Prochlorococcus marinus str. MIT 9312: one gene and its partner. Each later gene encodes a partner of the first gene's protein in a complex. Links are inferred from orthologs where the notes say so. Each region holds a gene or a part of one and is shown in the gene's direction. Other genes may lie near its edges.

Region 1 (8,097 bases):
AGCTTTTGGAATATTAAAAAGAAATTGAAAATTTATAATAATAAAAAATAATTTTATTATTATAATTTTATTAAAGTTCATATTAGATATTTGCTCCAGCGGCAATCTTTACGAGTCTAACTACTCCTTTTTCGGTTACTTTTTTTGCAATTTTTATACCCATTTCTTTTGTATAAGGCTCGTTAATAAGTCGAGGAACTCTTTTTAGAAAAATATCAATAGAATATCCTGGTACTTTCTGTAAAATCTCTAAAAAGTTTCTTAATGGTGTTACATACATTATAAGGTCACTTAAGTTGTTATTTTCATCAGTCATATTTAATTTAATTGAGTTAGGAAGATAGTGATTTAAATTTTTCAGTAGTTTAAGACTTATTAAATCTATTTGATTTGTTAGGCCTTCAATTATTTCATTTCTTAGAAACCCTCCTTTTGGTGAAAAGAGAAGATTGATGACTTCATCTAAAAGCTTTTCTAAATCAAGATTTGTTTGCTTTGCAGCGTTAGAAAGAAGATCTTCTAAGCGGTCCCATTTAAATTTTTTATCATCAAAAAGCATTTCTTTCAAACTTTCTCTTAATTGTGGGTCAGGATCTTCCATCAATCTTCTCGCAAAATATGGATAAGCTGCACCTAATATTTTAAAATTTGGGTCGACGCTTAATGCAATACCTTCTAATGTCAGTAATGACCTGATTATAAGCGCATAGTATGGGGGTAATCTGAATGGGAATTTATACATAACACCAGACATGTCGTCTGTAACGCTCTTGAAATCCATTTTTGAAACTCCTTGTTCAACTGCATTAATGAAAATATCCTGAAATGCGGGAACTATTGGTTCAAGATTAACTTCTTCGGATAAAAATCCTAATTTTACAAAATCTTGAGATAATTTATCGAAGTTTTTATTTACTAAATGTACAACTGCTTGTATTAAACCAGACCTAGAGTCTCTAGATACTTCGCTCATCATTCCAAAATCTAAATAACATAATCTGCCATCTTTCAAGGCTAATAAATTTCCTGGATGAGGGTCAGCGTGAAAAAAACCATGTTCTAAAAGCTGTTCTAAGCTGCACTGCACGCCTATATCTATCATCTTGTCAGGATCGATTCCTAATTTTTTTACATCTTCTAAATTAGTTAATTTTGTACCTTCGATCCATTCCATTGTTAAAACTCTTCTTGATGTTATTTCTTTATAAATTTTTGGCACGGCAATCATTTGGTTATGTTTATGCATATTTCTAAACTTTTCTGCATTTTCAGCTTCGTTTAAGTAATCCATCTCTTCAAAAACTCTCTTGCCTAATTCATCAATCAATGCCACGAGATCACTTCTTATTAATCCAATATTGTTTTTTAGCCAATAGGCAATATTTCTTACTATGTAAAGGTCTAAAGTAATCTGTTCTCTTAAACCTGGTCGTTGCACTTTAACTGCAACAATTTCTTCATTCTTTAGTTTACCTTTATGCACTTGACCTAGAGAAGCAGCAGAAATTGGTTCTTTATCAATTGCTAAAAAAATTTCATCTATTTTGGATCCTAAATCTTCTTCTATTAATTCCATAGCCTTATCACCATTAAATCCTGGTAGTTGATCTTGCAAGTTAGATAATTCTTCAAGAAGAATCCCTGGAATTATATCTGGCCTTGTTGATAAAGCTTGACCTGCTTTAACAAATGCTGGCCCAAGTTCTACTAATAAATTTGTTAATTCTTTTGCCCTAAATCTTGCAGTTTCATTATTATTTAATTTACCAGTTAATTTATCCCACCCTACAGAAAATATATAAGCAAAAATAGGTATAAGTGTTTGCCAAAGTCTTTTTAAAAGTCTTTTAGGGTTTTTTTTGTAAATTTTAGATATTGTATCTGGATCATAATCCAACAGTCCAGATACTTCAATAAAATCAGTAAAATCTTCTTTCATAACTTTATATATTTAATACCTTTATTTTTTTAAAAAAGAAGTTAATTTTTTTATATGGAAGATTTATCATGCTAATACAATTAAAAATAAAAAATATAGCCTTAATAGAAATTATAGAAATTAATTTTGAAAAAGGTTTGAACATCATTACTGGGGATTCTGGTTCAGGAAAATCACTTGTTTTAGATTCCTTAAATGTTTTATTTGGTGGAACCAATATACCTTTAAAGCACTTAATACGTCCAGGAAAAGATCATTGTGCTATCGAGGCAAAATTTTCTTCTTCTTTTCACATTAATAACTGGTTAATTAGTAATGGTTTTCAAAGCAGTTCTTCAGTACTAAATATCAAAAGAATATCTTATAGAAAAAATAATAAAGTTTTATCCAAATATAGCCTTAACAATTTATCAATTAACAAAAAATCGTTAGAAGAACTTGGAGGATTATTAATAGATTTTGCAGGTCAATCAGATACTTTTATATTTCATACTCAAGATAAGAGAAGATTAATTATTGATGATTTATGTTCGCATGAATTTAGAGATACTAGTGCAAAGATTAAAAAAATATGGGGGGAAAGTCAGTTTTTAAAAGGATTAATGAATGAAAAAATAGAATCTTCTAGGAAGCAAGATGAAAACAATTTAGTAATTAAACAAATGTTGAAGAGTTTAGAGGAAGCTAACTTAAATTCCAGTGAGGAAATCTTAGAATTAGAGTCACTAGAAAATAAACTTGTAAATAATCTCGAAATAAATCATTCAATTCAATCATGTTTAGATAACTTAAATAATTTTAGCCATGATGAACCATCAGTCGCTTTTTTGATAAATCAATCAATCAAAAATTTAAACAGAACATCAGATTTTGATTTAAAAATTCAAAAGTTTAGAGATAAGTTATTAGATATCCAAACTTATGTTGAAGATCTCATTTTTGCTCTAAATTCATATATACAAGACATAGATAATCATGAATCTAATCTTTCAGAAATACAACAAAGATTATTTTTTTTAAAAAACTTGGAAAGAACTTTTTCATTAGCCCTACCTCAATTAATTGAAAAGCGAGATCAATTAAGGACACACTTTCTAAAAAACGATAAAGATAATGAGATTCGTAATATTGAAAATCAAATTGAAAATTTACAAAGTAAATTAAATTCTTTATTTCTTAATCAATCTTCTGAAAGAAAAAAAGTTGCCAAACAGTTACAAGATTCAGTAATCTCCATTTTAAGAAATCTAGGATTAGAAAATGCAAATTTTTCTATTCAATTTTCCGAATGTAAGCCCTCTGGGGATGGAATTGATAATATAAATTTTTTGTTTTCGGCTAATCCTGATCAGAAGCTTGCTCCATTATCAAATGTTATTTCTGGTGGAGAAATGTCAAGATTCTTATTAGCTATTAAATCTAGTATTTCTAAAAAACCAAATACTTTCTTTTTAGATGAAATTGATAACGGTTTAAGTGGTAAATCCTTATTTTCTTTGGTTGAGCTAATAAAAGAAATTTCTAAAGGCCAACAGGTTTTATGTATTACACATCAGCCTTTCTTAGCTGCTCGAGGATTAGCTCATTTTAAAGTTAATAAAAACGTAATGGATGGAATAACTTATACTTCAATATCAAAACTAACTACAAAAAAACAACGACAACATGAATTAATAGAACTTATTGGTGGTGCTTCTGCTGAAGTAAATGATTATGCTTCTAGACTTTTAGACCAAGCAGCTGCATAAAATAGAAAAAATTCTACTATAATAGTTTTTTTAATCATAAATTAGATTTAAGTAAGTATGGTTAATAAAATTGATAATAGTTTTGAAGAAGACAACTCAATTAATATTAGGGGAGCTCGTCAGCATAATTTAAAAAATATTGACCTTTCTCTACCTAGAAATAAATTTATAGTTTTTACAGGTGTTAGTGGAAGCGGTAAAAGTTCTTTAGCTTTTGATACGATTTTTGCTGAAGGTCAAAGAAGATATGTTGAGAGTCTTTCTGCATACGCAAGGCAATTTTTGGGACAAGTAGATAAACCTGATGTTGATAATATTGAGGGCTTATCACCTGCTATTTCAATTGATCAAAAATCTACAAGTCATAATCCTCGATCAACAGTTGGAACAGTAACAGAGATACAAGATTATCTAAGATTGTTGTTTGGTCGCGCTGGTGAGCCGCATTGTCATCACTGTGGGATTCCAATTGCGCCTCAAACAATTGATGAAATGGTTGATCAAATTCTTCTATTGCCAGAAGGAACGAGGTATCAATTGTTGGCCCCTGTTGTAAGAGGTAAAAAAGGAACACATACAAAATTAATAAGTGGATTAGCTGCTGAGGGCTTCGCTAGGGTAAGAATCAACGACGAGGTAAGAGAACTTGCTGATAGTATTGAATTAGATAAAAATCAAATTCATAATATTGAGGTAGTAGTTGATAGATTAATTGCAAGAGAAGGAATACAAGAAAGATTGAATGATTCTCTACAAACTTGTCTTAAAAGAGGCGATGGTTTGGCAATAGTAGAAGTTGTTCCAAAAAAAGGAGAAAACTTACCTCCTAACTTAGAGAGAGAAAAACTTTACTCAGAAAATTATGCCTGTCCAGTTCATGGTTCTATTGTCGAGGAACTTTCTCCTAGATTATTTTCCTTTAACAGCCCATATGGGGCCTGTCCAGACTGTCATGGGATTGGTTATTTAAAAAAATTTACTGCTGATAGAGTTATACCAGATAAAACATTACCTGTTTATGCTGCAATAGCGCCTTGGAGTGAAAAAGATAATACTTATTACTTCTCTTTACTTTATTCTGTAGGACAAGCTTATGGTTTTGAATTGAAAACTCCTTGGAAAGATTTAAGTGATTTGCAAAAAAAAGTTCTACTTTTGGGATCAGATAAACCGATATTAATTCAAGCTGATAGTCGTTTTAAAACTGCTAGTGGTTTTGAAAGACCTTTTGAGGGTATTTTACCAATATTAGAAAGGCAGTTGAATGAAGCTAATGGAGAATCAGTTAAACAAAAATTAGAAAAGTATCTAGAATTAGTTCCTTGTAAGACATGTTCTGGAAAAAGACTAAGACCTGAGGCTTTGGCCGTTAAAATTGGTCCATACAATATTACTGACTTAACTTCTGTAAGCGTTTCTGAAACCCTAACTCACGTTGAGCGCATAATGGGAGTAGGGAAGACTCAGAAGGAAAATATATCTTTATCAGAAAAACAAAAGCAGATAGGTGAATTGGTTTTAAAAGAGATTCGTTTACGTTTGAAGTTTTTAATTAATGTTGGTCTAGATTATTTAACTTTAGATAGACCAGCTATGACTTTGTCTGGCGGAGAAGCTCAGCGTATCAGATTAGCTACTCAAATAGGCGCAGGTCTTACTGGTGTTCTATATGTATTAGATGAACCAAGTATTGGGTTACATCAGAGAGACAATGACAGATTATTAGAAACATTAAAAAGCTTAAGAGACTTAGGAAATACTTTAGTTGTTGTTGAACATGACGAAGATACTATGAAATCTGCAGATTATTTAGTAGATATTGGCCCAGGGGCAGGTATTTATGGTGGGGAAATTATTGCTAAGGGATCATATCAAGATGTCTTAAAATCAGAGAGGTCAATAACTGGGGCTTATCTTAGTGGTAGGAAGTCGATTCCTACTCCAAAAAAACGTAGATCATCTATTAAAAAAAGTTTAATTTTAAATAATTGTTCTAAAAATAATTTAAAAAATGTATCGGTAGAATTTCCTTTAGGAAGATTAGTTTCTGTAACTGGTGTTAGCGGTAGTGGGAAAAGTACCTTAATAAATGAATTACTTCACCCTGCCTTGTGTCATTCTCTAGGATTAAAAGTTCCTTTTCCTAAAGGGGTAGAAGAGTTAAAGGGTATAAAGGCAATTGATAAAGTTATCGTTATTGATCAATCTCCAATAGGAAGAACACCAAGATCAAACCCTGCCACCTATACAGGTGCTTTTGACCCTATAAGGCAGATATTTACCGCCACAGTGGAAGCCAAAGCCAGGGGTTATCAGGCTGGTCAGTTTAGTTTTAATGTGAAAGGAGGAAGATGCGAAGCGTGTAAAGGTCAGGGAGTTAATGTTATCGAAATGAATTTCCTACCTGATGTGTATGTTCAATGCGAAGTGTGCAAAGGAGCTAGGTTTAATAGGGAAACTCTTCAAGTTAAATATAAAGGCTTTAATATATCTGATGTTTTAGAGATGACTGTTGAACAAGCTGCAGAAACTTTTTCTGCCATACCTCAAGCTTCTGATAGATTATCTACACTTGTGGATGTCGGCTTAGGATATGTCAAATTAGGCCAACCTGCCCCTACATTATCTGGCGGAGAGGCTCAAAGAGTTAAGTTAGCTACAGAATTATCTAAAAGGGCTACTGGAAAAACTCTGTATTTAATTGATGAACCAACTACAGGTTTAAGTTTTTATGATGTTCATAAATTAATGGATGTGATACAACGTTTGGTAGATAAAGGGAATTCTGTAATTGTTATCGAACACAATTTAGATGTAATTAGATGTTCTGATTGGATCATTGATTTAGGACCTGATGGAGGAGATAAAGGTGGCGAAATTATTGCAGAAGGTATTCCTGAAGATGTAGCGAAACATCCCAAAAGCCATACAGCAAAATATCTTAAAAAAGTTCTCAAATAAAAAACCTTTGTTGTATTTCTTTGTATTTTTAATTATTTGAGTAAAATAAAATTCTTTTTTAACGAGGTATAATATCTTTCTATAACTGCTTTTTCATAAACTTTTGGATTAAAAAAAAATTAAAATCATAATGCTTTCTTAATATTTCCTTTGGAAATTCAGCTTATTTGTATTAAAAGCGATTTATCTGAGGATTTGCTGAATGAGGTTTAAATTTTTATATTTACATTTACATGGTCTTATACGCTCTAAAAATCTTGAATTAGGGAGAGATGCAGATACAGGAGGTCAAACACAATACGTTTTAGAGTTAGTTAAAAGTTTGGCTAATACTTCTGATGTTGACCAAGTAGATTTAGTCACTCGTTTAATAAAAGACTCTAAAGTTGACGATCAATATTCGCAAGAAGAAGAATTTGTAGAGCCTGGAGTTAGAATTTTAAGATTTAAATTTGGACCTAATAAATATTTAAGAAAGGAATTGCTTTGGCCTTATTTAGATCATTTAACTGAAAGCCTTATTTCTTACTATAAAAAAAATAAAAAGCCTAATTTTATACATGCACATTATGCAGATGCTGGATATGTAGGCGTTAAATTAAGTAAATCCTTAAAAGTTCCACTTATTTTTACTGGTCATTCTTTAGGAAGAGAAAAAAAGAGGAAATTGCTTGATGCTGGCTTAACAACTAATAAAATAGAAAAGCTTTATTCCATCAGTAAAAGAATTGAGGCAGAAGAAAAAGCGTTAAATTCCGCAGATATTGTTGTAACAAGCACTAAACAAGAGTCAGTTTATCAATATTCCCAATATTCTTCTTTTTCAACTCACAAAGCTAAAGTAATTCCGCCAGGAGTTGATCATAAAAAATTTCACCATATTCACTCGACAACAGAGACAGCTGAAATTGACAATATGATGCAACCTTTTTTAAAGGATTCTACAAAACCTCCATTATTGACTATTTCAAGAGCTGTACGAAGAAAAAATATCCCCTCTTTGATTGAGGCATACGGAAGATCTGAAAAATTAAAAAGAAAAACCAATTTAATTTTGATTTTGGGTTGTCGAGATAGTACTTCAAAACTTGACCCTCAACAAAAAGATGTATTCCATAACATTTTCGAAACAATTGATAAATATAATTTGTATGGAAAGGTAGCTTATCCAAAAAAACATCTTCCAAGTCAGATACCTTCTTTGTATAGGTGGGCTGCTAGTAAAGGGGGGTTATTTGTAAATCCAGCTTTAACAGAGCCTTTTGGTTTAACACTTCTTGAAGCTTCTTCTTGTGGATTGCCAATAATATCAACAAATGATGGAGGACCAAAAGAAATTCACTCAAAATGTGAAAATGGACTTCTAGTAGATGTTACTGATATTAATAAGTTGAAAGTTATTCTTGAAAAAGGAATTTCTAATAATGAACAGTGGAAATTATGGAGCAG
Region 2 (7,517 bases), 810 kb from region 1 along the record:
CTGTTTAATGAGCAATTATTCAAAACCAGGAATTATTCTTGCTGTCTTAGAAAATGAAGGAATAATAATTTCAACTAAAACTGATCCGATTATTTTGTTAGAAGCAAAACTTGAAGGCAAAAACATATCTAGCAAAAAACAATTAATACAACAGTTAAAGCCATCATTAGGTGAATATCTCTCAAATTAAGTTTTTGATTCTTTTTTAGAGAATCCCCAAATGAAAGCAAAAAGAATCAAAATATAAAAATAATAGTCGGGAAGAATAGATTCTTTAATTAACGTATTTAGTAAAAGTTTAATCCCAACAATTAAAATTGCTACGTAACCAGCTGTTTCTAATCTAGAAAATATATCTAGAAGTTTTAGAAAAATCCCCGATGTAAATCTTAAGGCTAATACCCCAATTACAGCTCCAAATATTATTAATATGTATTGATCACTGATAGCTACTGCAGTAGTGATACTGTCTATGGAAAATGCAAAATCAGTAATTGAGAGAAGTGCTACAACCCTTAAGAACCTAAAATTATTTTTATTATTGTCTGTACCATTTTCAGCGTTTTCTATTTCAGAATTATAAAAAACATTAGAGAAGAATAAATATATTAAATAAAAACCAGCAAAAACCCTAATAAAAATAAACTTGAGAAGAAAATTAGATAGTATTATGAGAATAATTCTAAATAATAAAGATATTGTTATACCAATATTTAAGGCTCTTGACCTTAATTCCGAACTCTCGAGAGATTTAGTAAGAGAAGCTAGTGCGATAGCATTATCAGCTGATAATAATAATTCTAGTGCAATTAATATTGGTAAAAGTGTAAAGATTTCGTACCAACTATCTACCTGATCTAGTGTTGGTATAAAAGAATTTATTGCGGCTGAATCCATCAAATATTATTCACAATCAATAAAAAATCTAATATAATATATCCGATATTAGTAAACAAGATTGATAACTATAAATGAATTTAAATACTTTAGTTAATTATATTTCAAACTCACAAATTACTTCTGAATTAATAAAAAAAATTTCAAAAAATAAAGAATTAAATATTGTTGGCTCAAGTAGATATGCAAAATCAATAATCCTAAATAGCATAGCAAAAAAAGAATATAAAAATATATTATTAATTTGTCCTAATACAGAAATTGCCTACAAATGGATTGGTTATTTTGAAAGTATAAATGATAAAGCTGTTTTATATTATCCACCAACAGAGCATCTGCCATACGCATCAATTAATAAATCCAAAGAGATTGAATTTACTCAGCTTACTGTTTTATCTAAATTAATAAAAAAAGAGAAAAAAGAACTTAATATTGTTATATCAACAGAGAGATCACTACAACCTCATCTAATAAATAAAAATTTATTAACTGAAAACAAGTTAGCTTTGCAAAAAGGTGTTCAAATTGAGCTTCAAGATTTAGCAAATAAACTTACGTTGCTGGGTTATACAAAGGAAAATATTACTTCTACAGAAGGATACTGGAGTAGAAGAGGGGAAATAATAGATATTTATCCTGTCAATAATGAGTTTCCTATAAGATTAGAATTTTTTGATAATGTAATTGAGAAAATAAGAGAATATGATCCACATACACAAAAAACATTAGAAAATATCAATAATATTGAAATAATACATGCTGGATTTGGTTTACTAATAAAAGATAAGTTAAAAAATTTATCTAAAAATCATATTTTTAATTCAGAAGATGTAAATAAAAATAACCTTGATCGTTATTTAGGAATAATTGAAAAAAAGCCCTCAAATATAATAGATTTCATAGATAAGGAAACAATTCTTGTAATTGATGAATTAGAAGATTGTAAAAAATTTACGAATAATTGGTATATAGATTCAGAAATTAATTTTGATAATTTTGCGAATGAATTAAATGAAAACCTTAAAAATAATAATATAAATCTAAAGGCTAAGCCTAATTTGCATCTAAAGTTTGACGAAATATTAAATTCACTGGGAAATTTTAATTTAATAAAGTTGTATGAATTTGAATCTAAAGCCAATATTCATAATAGGTTTTTATTAAACGATAAGAGATTAAATTCATACTCAAAAAATATAGGAAAATTAGCCAAAGATATAAACAAAAATATAAAAAATAAAGAAAAAGTATGGATCTTATCGGCACAGCCATTGAGAACTAAGACTTTACTTTTTGAGCACGAATGTAATACAAACTTCTTAAACAATCCTAATGATATTGATGAAGCATTTAAATCAATTAATAATTCAACTCCTTTAATAATAAAAAATAAGAACAATTATGAAATCGAGGGTTTTTATCTTCCAATTTGGAAAGTTGTCCTTATAACAGATAAAGAATTATTTTCACAACAATATCTTTTTAATAATGTATTCATAAGAAGAAAAAAAAGAAGTGTAAATTCAAATATAAATGTGAATAAGATTAGTCCAGGTGATTTTATCGTTCATAAAAATCATGGAATAGGAAAATTTTTAAAAATAGAAAAAATCAATATAACTGGAGATTCAAGAGATTATTTAGTCATTCAGTATCAAGATGGGAAGATAAGTGTGGCCGCTGATCAATTAGGTAGTGTTAACAGATATAGATCTAGTGGAAAAATAAAGCCAAAAATAAATAAATTAGGAGGGACCGAATGGGAAAGAATAAAAGATAAAAACAAGAAACAAATCAAAAAAGTTGCTGTCGATATCCTAAAACTTTATGCAAAGAGAGAAAAATTAAAGGGGCACATATACCCAGAAGATGGTCCTTGGCAAGATGAATTAGAGGAATCATTCCCTTATCAACCAACACCAGATCAAATTACTGCTGTAAAAGAAATAAAATCTGATATGGAAAGCGATAAGCCAATGGACAGGTTAGTTTGTGGAGATGTAGGATTTGGCAAAACAGAGGTCGCTGTTCGGGCAATTTTTAAGGCTATTACATCAGGCAAGCAGGTTATATTACTAGCACCTACAACAATATTAGCTCAGCAACATTGGAGAACAATAAATAATAGATTTTCACCTTACCCAATAAAAGTATCATTACTCAATAGATTCAAAACCGTTAATGAGAGAAAAGAAATCTATGCAGGATTAAAAAATAACAAAATTGATTTAGTAGTAGCAACGCACCAAATTTTAGGGAAAGAAATTGAAATAAAAAACTTAGGGTTACTTGTTATTGATGAAGAACAACGATTTGGAGTAAGGCAAAAGGAGAAAATTAAAAAAATTAAAACTAACATAGACGTTTTAACTCTCTCGGCAACTCCAATTCCAAGAACTCTTTATATGAGCTTATCTGGACTGAGACAAATGAGCTTACTAAATACTCCTCCTCCATCAAGAAGATCAATAAAAACCTATTTATCTGAAATAGATATGGATGTTATAAGAACTGCTATTAACCAAGAACTTGATAGGGGAGGTCAAATATTTTATGTTCTTCCAAGAATTTCAGATATTGATCAAGCAGTAAACAAATTAAAAAATATGTTTCCGAACTTAAAATTTATTATTGCTCATGGACAAATGAACGAAACAGAGCTTGAAAATAGCATGATTTCCTTTAATAATGGAGAAGTAGATCTCATGATATGTACAACGATAATTGAAAGTGGATTAGACATCCCGAAGGTAAATACAATAATTATTGAAGATTCTCATAAATTTGGACTTTCACAACTTTATCAATTAAGAGGAAGAGTTGGTAGAAGTGGTATACAAGCACACGCTTGGTTATTTTATCCCAATTTAAATAAAATCAATGATTCTGCAAAACAAAGATTGAAAGCGATAAAGGATTTTTCGGAACTAGGAAGTGGTTACCAACTTGCAATGAAAGATATGGAAATAAGAGGTGTTGGAAGTTTATTAGGAGAAGAACAAAGTGGAAAGGTTAATGCTATTGGATATGATTTGTACATTGAAATGCTCCACGAAGCTATTTCAGAAATTAGTGGACAAGAAATACCAGAAGTTAGTGACACACAAATTGATCTGCAAATTAATGCTTTTATACCTGCAACATGGATATTAAACAGGGAAGAAAAACTTGATGCTTACAAATCTGCGACTGAATGCTCTAACAATAAAGAATTAACTGAATTAGCTAAAGACTGGATTAATAGATATGGAACATTGCCCAAACCTGTTGAGTCATTAATTATGTTGATGAAACTAAAATTAATTGCTAAAAAATGCGGTTTTAACAAAATAAAACTTAAAAAGCCTAACATTATTATTGAAACAAAATTAAGAAAATCTACTTTTAAAATACTTAAAAATTCATTACCTAATAGTGTTCAAAATAAATTTAATTTTAATGAAGGGGAGCTATGCTCCTTTATAACCATAAGAGGTTTAGGAGTTACTGACATTCAAAATCAAATTGATCAATTAATGTATTGGTTTGGGTTATTTATTGAAGAAATAAATAATTTTGAAAAAGACCTAAATATTAAAAAAGAAAAAATTATTAAATAATTATTTAAAATCCGCGAATAACTTTAATTTTCGTTAGGTTTATAAAAATTTTTTTATTAAATGGGTGAATATATAGACGTCGGAATTCAAAATTCGATTTTACCCTTAACAATAATTCTGTCATCACTTGTGCTTGGAATTTACGCGCTTTTAGGTGTCGAAACAGAAAATGATGATGATGACTCGGATTCAGGAAGTGGTGGCTTAATGCAACCAATCTGAAATTTATTTATAAGTTAATTGTTTTGACTTTCTATTAAAAACCTTAAATAATCTATTAAAAGATCCCATTAATAAAATCAAAGCACTAAACGAAGAAACAATAATAAAAATCACCAAAGATATCTCATAGAGATTTGAAAAGAGATCAATTATTAATGTAAAAGATTTATTAAAATTTGCAGGTAGATTTTGTAGCAGCAAATTTTTATTAGGAATTAAATAATTTATATAAAACAATAAAAAACTCAAAATAAACAAAAAAGCAGATTCAGAAAATAATCTTCTTTTAGATTTTCTCCTTAAACTTAATTTTTTTTTAAAAATATATTTATCAGACTTCATATTCAAATTTGGGATCTTTAAATCTGCCATATTTCAAAATTCAAAGAATTAATTAATAATTTATTTTGAAAACAAAATTAACCCATAGTATCGTTTTTATAGTTGGGATGCTACATATCTTTATTTTAGATTAATTAGTTCATTTTTTTCTTTATTTTCAGGGGGACTATAAAAATAAATAAGCGTAAATGAAAATAGAACCAAAGAACAAATTGAGAAGAACGGCGGTAAAAACATTTTTAAAAAATTAACTTTGTTGTATAACCCAAATCTAACTTTTTTAGGAATATTATTAAAATCAATAGATTTTTTTATTCTAACTTTTGATGATTCATTTAACTGGTCAAAACAATTTATGATATCGGACAACAATGAATTACCAATCTTGATAATTAATGGATTAACATCTGGCTTAGAGCTCTTAAGAACAATATTATGTATGTGGAGACTATCTGCTTTTATATCGATTAATCTGGACTCATATAATGGTATTTCATTAGTTATTAGGAGATTTGAATAAATATAAAATGCATCCATAATTTGAACTAAATGTTCAATTTTGCCTTCAATAAGTGGTTTATCAATAATGTTTAATTTCCAATCTGAAATTATTGATATTTGACCTTTATTTTCATTATTTGAGTAATCTGGTAATCCTTTTATTTCCAGACTAACTGAAGACTGATGAAATGATAATCTATTTTGCAACATATTAAAAATTAAATAGAAAATGCTTTAACTTTTCACTGCCCTCATTAGAAATACAGAGGGACAACGTTAATAAAGATTTTATAATAATTTCATCATTTTCACTTTTAGTTAAAAGCTTTTTTACTTTCATACTATTTATATTAAACCTCTCATTAATTAACTCTATAAATCTCTTATGAAAATCATTCCAAATAACTGAATTCTTTTTAGGATCTTCTTTAGATTGAAGTATCTCTCTTATGTAAGGATATAAATATTTAGACATTTCAACAGTAATTTTTATTAATGCATCATATTCCTGTGATTTAATATTGTTATTAATATAAGATTTTCTCAATGGATTATTATTCCTTAGTTTCCAAATAGTAATTTTATTTGGCAAAATGTTACTTAAGTTAAGCCTATTTGATAAAGCATAAAAAGATTGAATACCATTTAAATCTATGGTCTCTAGTATTAATAATAATAAATCAAGCTTCTCTATTGATTGTCTTGATACCTGATTCCCTTTAGTTAAAACAGTAATTGTTCTTATTAAGATATGAGTTAATTATAACAGAATTATTATTCCATTTTTTGAAATAAATGTGAATATAACTTATCAAGTTCATCAATATTTATCATTCCATAACTCCATAATAAGATAGGTAAGGGAGTCTTATTTTTTAAAGCTAATTTTAGACCAAGTTCAATAGATGACTCATCTAAACCTATTTCATTAAGTAAATAAATCAACATTCCCTTAGATACATAATTATTCATGAGTTTTATTTAATTCTTGAGTAAATAAGAGATTTAGTCATTTGATTAAGGACTAATTTTCTTATAAAAAGAAAATTATTTAAAAGTAAAAATGAAAATTTTCTTATTGGAAATAAGAATATGTTTCGATTTGCAAAAATTGATATCAAAGAGTCAGTTATGAAAATAGTAAAAATAATATCTAAAATCCTGCTTGAAAAAAACTTAAATTTAAATAAAAACAAATGCCTTTTAGTAATAGAATTTTTTTTATTAAAAAGATCAAAAACAGTATTAACATCTCTCCAACAACTATTTAGACCCTGACCTCCCACAGGATGAAATGTATGAAATGCATCACCTAAAAAAATGAATTTTTTAAAATTTAAAACTGGTAAATTCAAAGATAATGAAACAGGAAATATATTAAATTCGCCAATTATTTGATCAAATTTAAATTCATTAGGCAGGATAGTTGATAAATTATCAATCAAAAAATTCTTATCAGAATTTAACCTTTCAATAGACTTTAATGTACTTGAAGTCCAAATTACTTGATATATGTTTTTTTCTAAAGGCAATAATGCTAGTGGGCCTTCTTTTCTAAAAATTTCGTAAGCACACTTCTCACAATTACCTCTAAGAGAAACCTTAAAGGTTAAACAGGACTGATGATAAGATTTTCTTATATCTATAAAATCTAACAATTTTTTTTCAAGAGAGTTTGCTCCTGTGGCAAAGAATTGATAATCAAATATTATTTTTTTATTTAATAGTTTTTGTGGCGTCATAAAAAAAATATTGTCATAATTATCAATCTCTCGAAAAAATACATTCATAAGATCTGAATGTTTTACTACCCAGCCAATATTTTCAGCAGAACTTATATCATCATCTAAATCAAAGGTTGTTAATTTAGTAGTAGCAGAGGTTACGCTGTCTGATATTGAAAGGGTATCAAAACCAAATAAATATGGTTCTAATTTTTCCCAAAGTCTGAATTTT

The links.
Region 2: the proteins of uvrA (region 1) and mfd are in contact, whole or in part, in a crystal structure (PDB 4DFC), measured with the Escherichia coli proteins. The link is inferred for Prochlorococcus marinus str. MIT 9312 from one-to-one orthologs.

The regions. Positions count from the first base shown.
Region 1 is NC_007577.1:1,699,371-1,707,467, reverse strand. What follows is about bases 3,368-6,848. They hold uvrA (excinuclease ABC subunit UvrA), read left to right. Parts: upstream 3,368-3,744; coding sequence 3,745-6,648; downstream 6,649-6,848. Other genes in these bases: PMT9312_RS09310 (AAA family ATPase), read left to right, coding at 3,368-3,687. In the rest of the region: PMT9312_RS09320 (alpha/beta hydrolase), read right to left, coding at 1-81; PMT9312_RS09315 (ABC1 kinase family protein), read right to left, coding at 83-1,939; more of PMT9312_RS09310, read left to right, coding at 2,008-3,367; PMT9312_RS09300 (glycosyltransferase), read left to right, coding at 6,851-8,097. UniProt on the Escherichia coli protein: The UvrABC repair system catalyzes the recognition and processing of DNA lesions. UvrA is an ATPase and a DNA-binding protein. A damage recognition complex composed of 2 UvrA and 2 UvrB subunits scans DNA for abnormalities.
Region 2 is NC_007577.1:891,297-898,813, forward strand. The notes cover bases 590-4,696. They hold mfd (transcription-repair coupling factor), read left to right. Parts: upstream 590-971; coding sequence 972-4,496; downstream 4,497-4,696. Other genes in these bases: PMT9312_RS04915 (TerC family protein), read right to left, coding at 590-897. Also shown: fmt (methionyl-tRNA formyltransferase), read left to right, coding at 1-190; more of PMT9312_RS04915, read right to left, coding at 187-589; PMT9312_RS04930 (DUF4335 domain-containing protein), read right to left, coding at 5,181-5,771; PMT9312_RS09470 (DUF3038 domain-containing protein), read right to left, coding at 5,773-6,312; PMT9312_RS04940 (DUF2949 domain-containing protein), read right to left, coding at 6,336-6,533; PMT9312_RS04945 (2-octaprenyl-6-methoxyphenol 4-monooxygenase), read right to left, coding at 6,539-7,517. UniProt on the Escherichia coli protein: Couples transcription and DNA repair by recognizing RNA polymerase (RNAP) stalled at DNA lesions. Mediates ATP-dependent release of RNAP and its truncated transcript from the DNA, and recruitment of nucleotide excision repair machinery to the damaged site.